DNA from 2 places in the Streptomyces sp. NPDC001348 genome. Region 2 is predicted to be linked to the other one. Evidence: riboswitches for the same ligand, from Rfam matches in the RefSeq annotation. Region 2 holds a riboswitch; the other holds the start of a gene.

Region 1 (7,775 bases), on a different contig from region 2:
GTCCTCGCCGACGGGCGGGGCGGTGTTCGACTCGCGGACCGTTCCCCGAAGTGAGACGCGGAGACCGTCCTCCTCGTCGATGCCGAGCCCGTGCCGGAAGGGCAGCACGCCGTACGTGCGCCGCCCGGTGAGCCCGTGCAGCATGTCGAGGCCGGGTTCCAGCAGGGAGACGTCACCGCGGAACTTGTTGACGAGGAACCCGGCGACGAGCTCCTGGTCCTCGCGGGACAGCAGTGCGACGGTCCCGAAGAACGAGGCGAAGACGCCGCCGCGGTCGATGTCGCCGACGACGAGCACGGGCAGCCGCGCGTTCCGCGCGATGCCCATGTTCACGATGTCGGTCCGCCGCAGGTTGATCTCGGCGGGTGAGCCGGCCCCCTCGCAGATCACCGCGTCATACGTGCCCCGCAGCTCCTCCAGGCACTCCAGCACGGTCCCCAGCAGCCGCTGCTGCCGCCCGCCGTGGTAGCCGCGCGCGCTCAGCTCGCCCACCGGCTTGCCCAGGAGCACCACCTGACTGCTCTGCTCCCCACCGGGCTTGAGTAGCACGGGGTTCATCAGCGCGGTGGGCTCGACGCGGCACGCCTGCGCCTGCATGGCCTGCGCCCGTCCGATCTCCGCGCCCTCGCGCGTCACGAACGAGTTGAGGGACATGTTCTGCGCCTTGAACGGCGCGACCTTGACCCCCTGCCGGACCAGCCAGCGGCAGATCCCGGCGGTCACGACGCTCTTGCCCGCGTCGGAGGTGGTACCGGCGACGAGGAGTCCCCCGCTCATTTCCCACGTCCCTTCACGATGGCGCGCGCGGCGACGGTGGTGCCGAGCGCGAGCAGACCGACGCGCCTGGAGAGCCGTACGGCCCGGTCGATGTCGGGCACGGCGACGGCGCGTCCCTCCGGGTTCAGCACCGGCCGGTGCTCCACCCGCCCCCCATACGACAGCGTCCCGCCCAGCCGCACGCCGAGCGCGCCCGCGAAGGAGGCCTCCACGGGCCCGGCGTTGGGGCTCGGGTGCTTGCCGGCGTCGGCCCGCCAGGCCCGTACGGCTCCGCGCGGGTCGCCGCCGGCCACGGTCGCCAGTGCGGCGGTCAGCCGTGCCCCCGGCCATCCGGCGAGGTCGTCCAGCCGGGCGGAGGCCCACCCGTAGCGCCGGTACCTGGGCGACTTGTGGCCGACCATGGCGTCGAGGGTGTTGACGGCCCGGAAGCCGAGCAGCCCGGGCACCCCGCCCAGGGCGCCCCACACCAGGGCCCCCACGACCGCGTCGGAGGTGTTCTCGGCGACGGACTCCACGACGGCGCGGGCGATCCCGTCGGCGTCGAGTGCCTGCGGATCGCGGCCGCACAGGTGCGGCAGCCGCGCCCGGGCGGCCTCGACGTCCCCGGCCCGAAGGGCGCGGCCGATGCTCCGGGCCTCGCGGGCGAGGGAGGTCCCGCCCACGACGGCCCATGTGGCGGCGGCGGTCAACGCGACGGAGGCGCCGCGGGAGGGACGTACGGCCGCGGCGGCGACGGCTCCCAGACCGGCGGCACCGCCCACGCACACCACGGTGTGCAGCGCGCCCCACCCCCGGTGGTCCCGCCACAGCACCCGCTCCACGGCCGAGGCGGCCCGCCCGAACACGGCGACCGGATGCCCGCGGTGCGGATCACCGAGCAGGTGGTCGCCGAGGAGACCGGCGGCGGCGCCGTACGCGAAGACGCGATCGGCACGCATCGGCTCAGCCGGCCGTGGGGTCGGGCAGCGAAGCGGTGCTGTACCTCGAACGGCAGGCGAGCATGGCGATATGTCCTCACTCAGGGTGTCCGCGCCCTGGTTCGACGAGACCGGCGGCGAGAGTTCCTGGCTCCCGGGGCTTCCTACCCCGGTGACAGTGGCGGGACCGCGCCGGATTCGCACCGGCTTCCTCTCCTGCCGCCGTACATGGCTCCGGAAGTCCACCACGGCCCCGGAAGAGCCGTCAACTTGCCGTTGACCTGCACGGGGAGAGTGTGCTGAGGCCCACACCGGCACGGACGTGGACGGCACGGCGGCATGCGAAAGGCTCCTCCCCGAGGACTTCGGGGAGGAGCCTTGAGACCCCGGCCGGGCTCTGATCAGCGTCTGATCAGGCCCTGACCCGGTCTTGATCAGGCCTTGTGCATGATCAGGTAGATCCCGTAGGCCACCGCCGCCGCACACGCCGCGAAGCACACGTACGCGCCGGTGACGGCGAGCGCGGCCGAGTTCCCCTGGGCGGCGGCGCGCTCGCGGCGCGAGAGGCCGGTGACGCCGAGGGTGAACAGGGCCACCAGGCCGACGGTGACGGCGAGGCTGACGCCGAAGACGGAGCCGATGGCTGCCCAGTCGATCTTCATGTCGGAACTGCTTTCTCTAACCGGGTGCCCGGGGTCAGACGGCGGCGGCCGGCGGGTTCGCCGGGTCGGCGGCGACGGGTGCCGCCGGGGACGGGATCGTGGCCGACAGCTCCTCGGCCACCACGCCCACCGGGGGCGGGGTGACGACGGCGATCGCGGTGGTGACCACGCCGGCCGGTTCCCCGGTCTCGTTGACGTTGGTCGCGTCGACCACCTCGCGGCGGGAGTACTTCCAGATCGCGGCGCTGGAGGCCACGAGGAAGACCGCGACCAGCGCGGTGCCCCAGTCGCCCAGACCGGTGACCGACTCGGCGAGCGCGCCGACCAGTGCGGCGGCCGGGAGCGTCAGCGCCCAGGCGACGAGCATGCGGGTCGCCGTGGACCAGCGGACCACACCACCCTTGCGGCCCAGGCCCGCGCCCATCACGGAGCCGGAGACGACGTGCGTGGTGGAGAGGGAGAAGCCGAGGTGGGAGGAGGCCAGGATGGCCGTGGCCGCGCTGGTCTGGGCGGCGAAGCCCTGCTGCGGCTGAAGCTCCGTCAGGCCCTTGCCCATGGTGCGGATGATGCGCCAGCCGCCGATGTAGGTGCCGAGCGCGATGGCGAGGCCCGCGGAGAGGATCACCCAGGTGGGAGGGTTGGAGCCGGGGGCGATGGTGCCGCCGGCGATCAGCGCGAGGGTGATGATGCCCATCGTCTTCTGGGCGTCGTTCGTGCCGTGGGCCAGGGACACCAGACCGGCCGAGGCGATCTGGCCGGCGCGGTAGCCCTTGCGGGTGGCCTCGCCGTCGGCGTTCTTGCCGATGCCGTAGGAGAACCGGGTGGCCAGCATCGCCGCCACACCCGCGACCACGGGGGCCGCGACCGCCGGGAGCAGCACCTTGGTGACGAGCACGTCACCGTGGACGGCGCCCATGCCGGCGGAGGCGACGGTGGCGCCGATCAGACCGCCCATGAGGGCGTGCGAGGAGCTGGAGGGCAGCCCCACCAGCCAGGTCAGCAGGTTCCAGAGGATCGCGCCGACCAGGGCGGCGAAGATGACCTCGGGACGGATGCCGTTCTCGTCGACGAGACCCTTGGAGATCGTGTTGGCGACCTCCACGGAGAGGAAAGCGCCCACAAGGTTGAGCACGGCGGACATGGCCACCGCGACCTTGGGCTTGAGCGCGCCGGTCGAGATGGTGGTGGCCATCGCGTTGGCGGTGTCGTGGAAACCGTTCGTGAAATCGAACGCGAGTGCGGTTACCACCACAATCGCGAGGATCAGCGAGAAGCTTTCCATTTACCCAGGCAATCGTTCGAAGTCATTGGTCGGTTGACCGTAGGCAACCTGAGTGAACGGAAGGTGAACTGAGATAGGCGTCGAGGTGTCAGAAACGCCTGGTGAAGGCCGTGCGGATGATGTCCGGCGACCCGGCCGGGACCAGAACCTCCAAAAAGGTGCATGACATGGCAAATCAGGCAATACGACTCCGTCATGCGTCGCAGTGACACCGCGTCAGCCGGTCCCCTGGCAGGATCACCGCCATGGCTGAAGAGAGCAGAGATCACCGCCATGGCTGAAGAGAGCAGAGGCGTACGCGAGGCGGAGTCACGGGCCTGGGAGGCGCTGGTCGCCACGGCCCGCCGGACCGTGGCCGACGGACTCGTCGTCGGCACCTCCGGCAACGTGTCGGTGCGCGTCGGCGACACCGTGCTGGTCACGCCGTCGGGCGTCCCGTACGACCGGCTCACACCGCACGACGTGACCGGCGTCGACCTCACCGGACGCCAGGTGCTCGGCACGCTGGTCCCCACCAGCGAACTGCCCATGCACCTGGCCGTCTACCGCACCACCGACGCCCGCGCCGTCGTCCACACCCACGCCGTGCACGCCACGGCCGTCTCGACCCTCGTGACCGAACTCCCGGCGGTCCACTACATGTCCGGCGCCCTCGGCGGCCCGGTCCGGGTCGCCCGCTACGCGACCTACGGCACCGAGGAGCTGGCCGAGAACATGCTCCGCGCCCTCGCCGACCGCTCCGGCTGCCTCCTGCAGAACCACGGCACGATCACCCACGGCGCCGACCTCGACCGGGCCTACGACCGGACCGCCCAGCTGGAGTGGATGTGCCGCCTGTGGCTGACGGCGTCCTCGGTGCCCGGACTGACGCCGTCCCTGCTGACCCCGGAGCAGCTGGCGGCGGCGGGGGAGAGGCTGCGGGGGTACGGCCAGCGGGGGTGAAAGCGACGGCGCACCACCCGCGCCCCGTCCACGGGGATTGAAGGGCGCCCCGCGCTGGAACCCGGAAGGACATGTCACCCCGACCCTTCCTCCCGCTGGCCGGTAAGGCGGCCCCCCGGGACACTGGACCCGTGCGCACCGTCACAGCGGCGGCCTCGGCCGTCACCGCGGTCCTGGCGGCCGGCGCGGCCGGCGTGGCCGTCGGCCGGATCGCCAGCGATGCCGCGCTCAAGGCGGCACCCGGCAGACCGCTGCCCACCGAGCCCCGGCTCACCGTGCACGCCATGACCGCGGACCGGCTCGCACTCACCCGTGACCTGGCCTCCCTGCGCCCCGGCACCTACGGCCTGTCCGGCGCCGGTTCGCACGCCGTCCTCGGCCCCGTCCTGGAGGCCGCCGCGCCCTCACCCGACACCGTCGTACGCCGCCTCGAACGCGTCACCCGCGGCACGCTCGAGCCCGGCGACCAGGTGTGGCTCACCCCCAACCTGTACGTCGGCGACCCGGGCGCCGCCCTGGGGCTCGACCACACCGACGTGGACGTGCCCGGGGAACTCGGCGCGCTGCCCGCCTGGTTCGTGCCCGCCGTGCGGGACACCTGGGTGATCGCGGTGCACGGCCTCGGCACGACGCGGGAGCTCCCCATGAACGTCATGGGGTTCCTGCACGGCCTCCGTCTCCCCGTGCTCGCCGTCTCCTGCCGGGGCGACCTCGGCGCCCCGCGCCCGCCGGACGGCCTGAACCACCTCGGGGAGACCGAGTGGCGCGACGTGGACGCGGCGATCCGCTACGCCGTCCGCCACGGCGCCCGGCGCGTCGTCCTCCACGGCTGGTCCACCGGCGCCACCATGGCCCTGCGCGCCGCCCTCCACTCCGCCACACGGGACCGGGTCTGCGGGCTCGTCCTGGACTCGCCGGTGCTCAGCTGGGAGGCCACGCTGCGCGCCCTGGCCGGGGCCCGGCGCACGCCCGACTTCCTGCTGCCGCTCGCCGTCCGGGCCGCCCAGGGCCGCCTCGGCCTGCGCGCCGAGCACGCCGCGGGGAGCGCCGACCCGGCGCGGCTGAGCGTGCCCACCCTGCTGATCCACGGACCGGACGACGTGGTGGCCCCCTGGGAGTTCTCCCGCCGCCTCGCCGCGCGGCGCGCCGACCGGGTCACCCTGCACACCGTGCGGGACGCCCCGCACGGGGCGATGTGGAACGCCGACCCGAAGGGGTACGAGGAGACCGTACGACGGTTCCTGACGCCGCTGATGTGAACGCCGCCGACAGGCACGCCACCGGTGTGAACACGACCGACGCGATGCCGACCCGCCGCCGCGACGCGGGGGCTGACGACCCGTCCGGCCGTTCCGTTCAAGGCCGTACCACTGGCCGGAACCGCCCTCCTCGGCCCCCGCCGGAGCCCGTGCGTTGGCCCACCCCGTAGCCCGCCGTGACATTCCGTTTGGGTTTTCGGACCGTCAACCGGAAGACTGCACCCGTGACGTCCCGTATCCCGCGCGACTCCAGGCTTCGACTCGTCCGACCGCGACCCCTGGCCGCCGCCCCCCGAGCGATGAACCAGCGGCGCTCGCGCCGCCCCGCACCCCGCCCGCCGGAGGGCACGCCCGCCCCCGCCGAGCTGGCCCGGATGGCGAGATCCCGCCTGGCCGGCGCCGCTCGCGTGGCGCACTGGGCCGACGCCGCCCTCGGCCCGGGCCGCGACGGCGCGACCGCGGACGGCAAGGCCACCCTCTCCGCGGCGACGGCCGAAAGCGCCGCCGCCGAGCTGGGGCTGACCGCCGCTCAGGTCCGGGCGGACTGGGACACCGCCCGCCTCGCCGGCCTCGTGGAGGTGCACGGCGACAGCGCACGCCCCGGCTGGCGCCTGCGCGCCTGGGACCGCGACGACAGCGCCGTCCTGCGCGGCTGGGTCGCCCTCTTCGACGCCTGGTCGCTCGCCTATCCCGAGCCCGCGGAGCACGAGGCCGCCGCCGTCGCCGAGGTCGTCTCGGCCATGCCCCAGGTGCTGTCCTTCCTCCAGCTGTCCGCCGGCCCCGTCCCGGTCGAGCAGCTCCTCGACCTGCTGCAGCAACGGGTCACCGAACTGCGCACCGAGCGCTGCGAGATCTCCTACGGGCCCGAGCCCCGGGCCGTCACCGGCGCCACGCCCGCCGCCCGGCCGACGCAGCCCGCGCCCGACCTCGCCCCCCTGCTCGACTGGGCCCTGCACGCCCTCGCCTCCGTCGGCGCCCTCACCTACGGCGACGGCCAGGCCACGCTCACCCCGCTGGGCAGCTGGGCCGTGTGGGTCAAGCTGGAGCAGATCTGCGTGGCCGCGCAGAGCCCCGCCGGGAACATCGAGCAGGGCGCCGAGGACATGCTGCGCGGCTGCTCCCAGCTCCGCCCCAACGCGGCCCGCGCCGAATACCGCGCCTGGCTCGCCGCCCGCCCTGTCGGCAGCGCCGTCACCGAGCTCATCGACGCCGCCCGCGGGGAGGACGCCCTGCTGCGCGGGCTCGCCTTCGAGGCGTTGCGTGTCGTCGGCGCCCCGGCGGAGGCCGACGTGCGCGCCGTACTCGACGAACCGACGCTCAGACCGTACGCCCTGCTGTGGCTCGCCGAGCACGACGGCGTGGACCCGGAGGACGCCCACGAGGTCCTCACCCGTGAGGAGGCCACCTGGCTGTGGGTGGACACCGCCGCCGCCGTCGCCGACCACGGCGAGGCGCCGTTGCTCGTACGCCACCTGGAGTCGGCGGTCCAGCCCACCGTCCCCCAGCTGCTGGACGAGGTCCGCGCGGTCGGTCACCCGCGCACCGTGCAGGTCCTGGTGGCCCTCGCCGCCGCGCACCCCGACCCCGCCCTGGCCAAGGCGGTGCGCCGGGCCGCCTTCCAGGTGCACACGGGAGGATGAGGCCGGGAGGGCTTCAGGCCCCGATCTCGGGGGCGTACGTCCCGAAGCTCCAGATGTTGCCCTCGACGTCCCGGGCCATGTAGTCCCGCGAGCCGTAGGGCTGGTCGGTCGGGGGCGTCAGGATCTCCGCGTCGTGGTCCACGGCGCGCCGGTGGTGGGCGTCGACGTCGTCCACCACGACGTACACCCCCGTCGGGCCCGCGTCCCCCATCGCCTCCGCGAAGACGCCGTCCCGGCCCTTGGAGCCGACCATCACCCCGCCGTTGCCCTGCACCAGCTCGGCGTGCAGAACCGTG
Region 2 (7,775 bases):
TCCTGCACCGGCGCGGCAAGTCGGCTCAGGCCGCCGAGCTGCTGCGGGGGGTGCTCGGTGACCTCTCCTCGGAGCGGGGCGCCGTGCACGCCGCGGCCGCGCACCGCCTGCTGGGGATCATCGCGGAGGACGCCCGGGAGACCGACGCGGCCGAGGAGCACTACGTACGGGCGCTGAGCCTGCTGGAGCGGGCCGGGGCCGCCGGTGACCTCGCCGACCTGTGCCGGCTGCTCGGTGACCTGCTGCGCCGGACGGGGCGGGTGGAGGCCGCGCTGGACGCCTACCGGACGGGCCTGGGCCACCGCACCGCTCCCGGGACCACCACCCTCGGCCCCGCCCCGGCCCAGCCGCCGCTGTGAGCGGCGCGGCGCAGGCGGCCCGCTCGGCGGACGCGGGCGGGCGCTGAGCCGGCGGGAGGGCCCTCGTGTCCGCGTTCGGCCTGCCCCGCGGTGAAGCGCGGCGGCGGTCCGCGCCGCGGATGCGTCCGGAGCGGCTCGGGCGGCCGCGGAGGGGTACCCGGAGGGCCGTACGACGTTCGACTTCCCCGGAGGCTCGTCATGACGGACGCGCACACCGACCGAGCCGGCCACGGAGAGCAGGTGCTGGCCCGGCTGCAGACGCTGCTGGTGGAGTCGGACCGGCTCGAGGACTTCCTGGAGGAGCTCGTCACCCTCACCGCCGAGGCCCTGCCCGTCCCCGCCCACTGCTCCGTCACCCTCAGTCCGGAGGGCGGCGACCAGCCCACCACCGCGGCCGCCAGCGACCCCGAGGTGGAACTGTTCGACCAGCGGCAGTACGAGATCGACGACGGGCCCTGTCTGTCGACCCTGCGGACCGGGACACCGCACGAGGTCCCGGACCTGGCGGCGGAGGACCGCTTCGGCCCCTTCCCGGACCTCTGCAACGAGTACGGCATGTGCAGCATGCTCTCGTTGCCGCTGACGCCGCCGCGCCAGCGGGTCACCGGCGTCATGAACCTCTACTCCAGCGAGCGTGAGGCCTTCACCCGGCCGGTACGGGAGCAGGCGGCGGTCTTCGCCGGATACGCCTCCGGTGCGCTGGGCGTGGCGCTGAAGATCGCCGGTCAGACGCGGTTCAGCACCGACCTGCAGCGGGCGATCACCTCCCGCACGGTCATCGACCAGGCCCTCGGCATCGTCATGTCGCAGCGGCGCTGCGACTCCGACAAGGCCCTGGAGATCCTCAAGCGCCTCTCGCAGCAGCGCAACGTCAAGCTCCGCGACGTCGCCTCGCAGGTCGTCGCCCAGGTCACCGGTACTCCTCCCACTCCCCGGCCGCTGCACCCGCGCGACTCGGCGCTGTGAGCCCTCGCAGGGGAGACCGAGGGCCGTTTCGGGCCCCCGGCCCCGGGTAGTCGGGACTCCTCCCGCGGGCAGGGGCACCTGCTCAGGGCCCTTCGAGGACGGCCGGGCCGGGACTGAAGGAGGCGGTGGAGGTGCGGCCCAGGGACGACGGCGCGTACGCGGACGGTTCCGACGGCCCGGAGCAGGGCCGGCGCCCCGCGAGCGCTGCCGGCAACACGGCACCGCACCGGGCGGACCCGGCACAGGCCCTGGCCGCGGCGGTACGGGGAGCGGCGCCCGAGGAACTGCCCCGACGGCTGTGCGCGGCCGCCGTCGAACTGCTTCCGGTGGCCGGCGCGAGCGTGTCACTGCGCAGCGAGGGGCTGCCCGTGCTGGTCGGGGCGAGCGACGACAGGGCGGCCGGCATGGCGGAGATGCAGGCCACGCTCGGCGAGGGGCCCTGCGTGTGCGCCGCCGAGACCATCGCACCGGTGTTCGCGGACGACCTGACCGGCGGACCGGCCGTGGCGCGCTGGCCGGTGTACGCGCAGCAGGCGACGGCCGTGGGGGTCCGGGCGGCCTATTCGCTGCCGCTCGGCGACACCACGGTGTGCGTGGGCACCCTCGACCTGTACGGCACGAGCCCCGGCGAGCTGGCCGGCCCCGACCTGCACACCGCCCGGCTGCTGGTGAACGCCCTGACCACGGCGTTGACGTCGCTGCTCCGGGACGATGCGGAGACCGGTCGCCCGGACCCCGTCTGGCTGGGCGGCCTGACCGCCGAGCACAGCGCGATCCAGCAGGCCATCGGCATGATCATGGCCCAGCTGGGGGTCGACGCGGGCGAGGCGCTGGCGCGGCTGCGCGGGCACGCGTTCGCCCGCGGGCGTACGGCGCTGGAGGTGGCGCACGACGTGATCGGGCACCACACGCGGTTCGACGGGGACCGGCCCTGACGGCGGTCAGACCTGGGTGCGGGCTTCGTCGCGGACCTGGGCCAGGCGCTGGGCGCCGACTTCCAGGACCCGGTGGGCGGTGTCGTCCGGGAGCACGGTGCCGGGCGCGCCGAGGGTGAGCACGATCGACTGGTCCCCGACGCGTACCGCGGCGACGTCCACGCTGAGCACGGGTGTGTCGCCGTCCGCGTCGGCCTCGCCGGTCAGCGTGACCCGCAGGCCCTGCCGGGCGTCCCCGACGGCCGGCAACGGCAGTTCCTCCACCTGCACGGCCTCGGCGCCGGCGCGGGTGGTCGTCGCAAGGAACTGTCCGCAGCTGCCCGGCAGCGTGCGCAGCCAGGCCAGTACGCGGTCCACGTCCGCCGGGCGGTGGGCGGCGACCTGGTAGCGCAGCTGGGCGAGGTCGTCGGTGTCGTCCAGGGCGGTCACGGCGGCCTGGCCGCCCCACGGCGCGCCGAACAGCTCCTCGGTGTACAGCGCCTCCAGCATCCGCTGACAGTCGGGTGCCGCGTTCGTCGTCGCCTTCAGCATCCCGTCCCGCCAGGTCGCCGCCCCCTCGGACGGCACCCAGGGCGCGCCGAGGTCGGCCTCGCCGACCAGGGCGGACCGGGCCTGGTCGCCGGTCAGGGCGGGGTCGGGGCCGTCCTGCCCGTCCGGTGACAGGGCCGAGGTGGCCACCGGGTCCCGGGCCTGGTCCGGGGTGCGCACCAGGCAGGAGGAGGCACTGAGCAGCGTGGCCGCGGTGAGCAGGAGGGCGGCGGGGCGGCGGGTGACCGAGGGGCGGGGCATGTACTCACGGCACCACTGCCTCCGGCGGTCCACCAGCGGTCCGGGCCGTCCGGGTGAGGGGTGCTCCCCGTGCACTGCTGGGGGCTGCCGCCCCCGGACCCCCGCTTCGGCCCGGACGGCCTCGTCGCCGAACGCCGGACGGCTGAGTACGCGACCCGGTGACGCGGGCCCCGTCCGGGGCTGATCCTGGGGGCGGAACGACAGAAGGAGTCCACCGTGACCGGTCAGCCCATACCTGTGATCATCGACTGTGACACCGGGGTCGACGACGCCCTGGCCCTGCTGTTCGCCGTCCGCCACCCGGACCTGGACCTGCGGGCGGTGACGTGCGTGGCCGGGAACACGGACGTCGACGGGGTGGTCCGCAACACCCTGACGGTGCTGGAGCAGGCCGGCGCGCCGGACATCCCGGTGGCCCGCGGGGCCGAGCGGCCGCTGATCGAGCCGGCCCGCTCGGCACGGCACGTGCACGGCCACGACGGGATGGGCGACCTGGGGCTGCCCGCGCCGACCCGGGCCCCGGCCGCCGTGGACGCGGTGACGCTGCTGCACCGTGAGATCCTCGCCTCGCCCCGCCCGGTCACCCTGGTCCCGACGGCTCCGCTCACCAACATCGCTCTGCTGTTGCGCACCCACCCGGAGGTGACCCGCAACATCGAGCGGATCGTGTTCATGGGCGGGGCCGTGACCACCGGGAACGCCACGCCCGTCGCCGAGTTCAACGTCTGGCACGACCCGGAGGCGGCGGCGGTCCTGCTCACCGCCGGGGTGCCGATCACCATGTACGGGCTGGACGTCTTCCACCAGGTCGTCGTGGACGGGGGCCAGGTGCGGCGGCTGCGGGCGAGCGCCGAGCCCGGCACCCGGCTGGCCGGCGAACTGCTCGCCCACCGGCCGACGGCGCAGGGCGGCCCCGCCGAGGCCGAGGCGGCGGGCGGCCTCGGCGACGCGGGCGCGGTCTGCGCGGTCGCCGACCCGGAGGGCATCACCACCCGCCTGCTGCCCGTCGAGGTCACCCTCGCCCCGGGCCCGTCCCGGGGCCAGACCGTCGTCGACCGCCGCCCCCGCCCGGGCGAGTCCGAGATCCACGACGGCGTCCGCGAACAGACCCTGGTGGACGTGGCCTTGGAGGTGGACGTCGACCGGTTCGTGAAGCTGTACCTGGAGACCGTGGAGCGGCCCTGGCCGCCCAGCCGCCTGGCCGACTAGTCGGTGGTGGCGGGGGCCGGGGCCGGTGCCCCCCACCGTTCCTCCACCCGGGCCACCTTCCAGTAGGTCAGGGCCGCCGCCCACACCACCACGAACAGGCCGACGATGAGGTAGCCGACGTTGTCCAGGTCGAGGTCCGCGATCCAGCCGGTGACGCCGTCGCGCAGGTCGAGTTTGTCGTGCAGGACGCCGACCAGCTCGATGGTGCCGATGAAGAAGGCGACGGCGATGGACAGCCCGGTGATGGTGAGGTTGTAGAACACCTTGCGCACCGGGTTGGAGAACGCCCACTGGTAGGCGAAGTTCATGAAGGTGCCGTCGAGGGTGTCGAACAGGCTCATCCCGGCGGCGAAGAGGAGGGGCAGGCAGAGGATCGCGTACCAGGGCAGGCCGGCCGCCGCGCCCGAACCGGCCATCACCATCAGCGTGACCTCGGTGGCGGTGTCGAAGCCGAGGCCGAAGAGGAAGCCCAGGGGGAACATCTGGCCGGGGCGGGAGACCGACTTCGTGAGACGGCCGAGGATGCGGTTCATGAACCCCCGGGAGTCCAGGTGGGCTTCGAGCTCCGTCTCGTCGTACGTCCCGGCCCGCATCGCCTTGAACACGCGCAGGATGCCCGTCAGGGCGACCAGGTTCAGGGCGGCGATGAGATAGAGGAAGGTCCCCGAGATGGTCGTGCCCATGAAGCCGAGGACCTGGTGGGTGCGCGAGCCCTCGTTCATCACCTTGCCGGCGAGCTGGGTGCCGCCCGCGATCAGCGTCGCGAGGACCACCACCACGCTGGAGTGCCCGAGCGCGAACCAGAAGCCCACCGACACCGGGCGCTTGCCGTCGGCCATCAGCTTGCGGGTGGTGTTGTCGATGGCGGCTATGTGGTCGGCGTCGAAGGCGTGCCGCATGCCGAGGGTGTAGGCGGTGATGCCCAGGCCGATCCCGAAGGCCTTGGTGCCGACCTTGTAGTGCTCGGGGACGACGAGCAGGAAGAGGATGCCGAACGCGACGACGTGCAGGGCGAGGATCACCACCAGCAGCCCGGCCGTTCTGATCGTGTCCTCGCGCCGCCACCGGAAGGAGGGGGGCACCGTCGTCGTCGGGGCGGTTTTCGCGGGCAGGGTCATCCGGTTCACGCTCCAGCACCTCGTGGATCACTTCGTGAGCTGCCGTGGCCGGTCTCCTGGCTTACGGGTGGTTGCGTCCGCCGTCCCTGCCTTCCCGGTCGTACGACCAGTGGCCCGGCGGATGCCGGACGGGACGTGAACTCCCCGATCACAGTGGCGAGGGCCGCGTCGACATCGCATCGACTTCCCGAGCACCACGGCGTGCCCACCGTAGGGGCGGAAGCGGTTCCCTGCATAGCTGCGTACCTGCGCAGGTATGGAAGATCACAGAACGGCGCCTGCCACTATGGCGTCATGCATCTCGTGCCTGCCGACCGCGCGGACCGTCGCACCATCGACGGTCACCGGGTGTGCGACGCCATCGCCGCGATCGGCGAACCCGGTCATGTGCGCACCTGGGCCGACCGTTTCTCCCTGCTCGCCGACGCCAAGCGGCTCGCTCTGCTGCTCGCCCTGCACCGCACCGGGCCGCTCGCCGTGTCCGATCTGGCCATCGCGACCGGCATGAACGACCCCGCCGTCTCCCAGGCTCTGCGGCTGCTGCGGGCGGCGGGGGTCGTGGAGGGTGAGAAGGAGGGGCGGGTGGTCAGGTACCGGGTGGTGGACGCCGAGGTGCAGGGGCTGCTGAAGCGCTGCACGGCCGACGGGGGCTGACCGGCCCGCCCCGCGGGGGTCAGCCGCGTGCCGTCCGCTTCCGGCGCGTCGCGACGATGATGGCGGCACCGCCGGCCAGGAGCACCGCCGCACCCCCGACGATCATGCCGGAGCCGCTGCCGCCACCGGTCTCGGCGAGGTCGCCGCCGCCCCCGTCGGGCGTCGTGGCCGCGGCCGGGCTGGACTCCGAGGCGGACGGGGTCGGCGTGGTGGCGGACGTCGGCTTCGAGGCGCTCGGGCTCGGGGTGTCGCTGCCGTCGGCCGGGGTCGACGGCTCGGCCGGCGGGACGGACGCGGGGGAGGACGGGGTCGGCGTGGCGGACTGGTTGGAGGTGCAGTCCTTCGTGCCGCCGTTCCAGGCCGCGATCAGCTTGTCCTTGATGACCGGGTGGTCCGGGCCCTTGGGCAGGTCGCCGTGCTCGAAGCCGTCCTTGGCGTCGAGCTTGCCGTCGAACTTCACCGCACCCCGGTAGAGGTCGATCTGCGCGAAGCAGCCGGCGTCCGGCACCGCGATGTCGAGGGAGTCGGTCTGGCCCGGCTTGACCGTCACGGAGTCGAAGTCGATGAAGACCTGCTCGCCGGAGGTGCCGAAGGAGGAGCCGTGGGCGACGTAGGAGGCCAGCGAGGCGGTGCAGGTGGAGGCGTCACCGGCGGTGCGGACCTTGATGTGGACCTTGCCGTCCTCGGTGGGCCTGAGGTTCTGGTCGTCGACCTTGACCGAGTCGTAGAAGCCGGTGCCGTCCAGCGAGAACTGGCAGCGTTCGGTACCGGTCTCCGTGCCCGCGCCGGTGCCCGGCTTGTAGGCGCCGCCGGACTTCCAGCCGTCCCCGCCGTCGCCGGCCCAGGCAGCGGAGGAGGCTGCGACGGAGGCCGCGCAGAGGGCGAGCGTCGCGACGCCCGTTCCCAGCAGGCGACGCGCGGTGGCACGACTCGCTATGGACATGTGTATCCCTATCAGGAGTTCTGAGGTGGTCTCAGACGGTGTGAACCGGCCTGAAACAGGCAGAGGAAAGCAGAGGGAAGCAGCGGAAAGCAGAGGAAGCGCTGGGCTCGATGGTCATATGCGCCACAGTGTGAGCACATGGTGAGGCGACCTGCGGAACCCTGTCAACCTGCGCTGATTCGAGGTCAGTTGATGACCCATTACAACCTCGCCACACTGGGAAGAATCCGTTCCGCATAGTGTGAAGGTTCACTTTCCCGGCAATGTGAACAGGCTTTCTGTGCCGTCCTCTCCAAGGGAGCCGATGTGACCGACCTTTCGTCCAGGAATCCCGACTGGTGGCGCCAGGCCGTCGTCTACCAGGTCTACCCCCGCAGCTTCGCCGACGCGGACGGCGACGGGCTCGGTGACATCCGGGGCATCGCCGAACGGCTGCACCACGTGGCCGCGCTGGGCGCCGACGCCGTGTGGCTGAGCCCGTTCTACCCGTCGGAACTGGCCGACGGCGGCTACGACGTCGCCGACCCCAGGGACGTCGACCCCCGCCTCGGCACGCTGGACGACTTCGACGCCATGGTCGCCGAGGCCCACCGGCTGGGCCTGAAGGTGATCGTCGACATCGTCCCCAACCACACCTCCCACCAGCACACCTGGTTCCAGGAGGCCCTGCGCGCCGGTCCCGGCTCCGCCGCCCGCGACCGCTACGTCTTCCGCGCCGGACGCGGGGAGCGGGGTGAACTTCCGCCCACCGACTGGCAGTCGGTCTTCGGCGGCAGCGCCTGGCAGCGGGTCCCCGACGGCC

What was found. A riboswitch is a leader RNA that binds a small molecule or an ion and turns the genes downstream of it on or off. The one in region 2 is predicted to bind cobalamin.
Region 1: another riboswitch for cobalamin. It lies ahead of ACWC21_RS22520 (cobalamin biosynthesis protein); the one in region 2 lies ahead of ACWC21_RS39615 (HoxN/HupN/NixA family nickel/cobalt transporter).

What each region holds. Positions count from the first base shown of each region.
Region 1 is NZ_JBSFIK010000021.1:87,086-94,860, forward strand. It holds gene ACWC21_RS22515 (cobyric acid synthase) at 1-777, opposite strand, end outside; gene ACWC21_RS22520 (cobalamin biosynthesis protein) at 774-1,715, opposite strand; cobalamin riboswitch at 1,814-1,933, opposite strand; gene ACWC21_RS22525 (hypothetical protein) at 2,129-2,356, opposite strand; gene ACWC21_RS22530 (anion permease) at 2,391-3,638, opposite strand; gene ACWC21_RS22535 (class II aldolase/adducin family protein) at 3,912-4,580, shown strand; gene ACWC21_RS22540 (alpha/beta hydrolase) at 4,712-5,839, shown strand; gene ACWC21_RS22545 (hypothetical protein) at 6,064-7,479, shown strand; gene ACWC21_RS22550 (VOC family protein) at 7,493-7,775, opposite strand, start outside.
Region 2 is NZ_JBSFIK010000066.1:25,721-33,495, forward strand. It holds gene ACWC21_RS39590 (helix-turn-helix domain-containing protein) at 1-359, shown strand, start outside; gene ACWC21_RS39595 (GAF and ANTAR domain-containing protein) at 558-1,325, shown strand; gene ACWC21_RS39600 (GAF and ANTAR domain-containing protein) at 1,457-2,260, shown strand; gene ACWC21_RS39605 (hypothetical protein) at 2,267-3,049, opposite strand; gene ACWC21_RS39610 (nucleoside hydrolase) at 3,266-4,258, shown strand; gene ACWC21_RS39615 (HoxN/HupN/NixA family nickel/cobalt transporter) at 4,255-5,376, opposite strand; cobalamin riboswitch at 5,406-5,590, opposite strand; gene ACWC21_RS39620 (ArsR/SmtB family transcription factor) at 5,671-6,030, shown strand; gene ACWC21_RS39625 (LAETG motif-containing sortase-dependent surface protein) at 6,050-6,973, opposite strand; gene ACWC21_RS39630 (glycoside hydrolase family 13 protein) at 7,280-7,775, shown strand, end outside.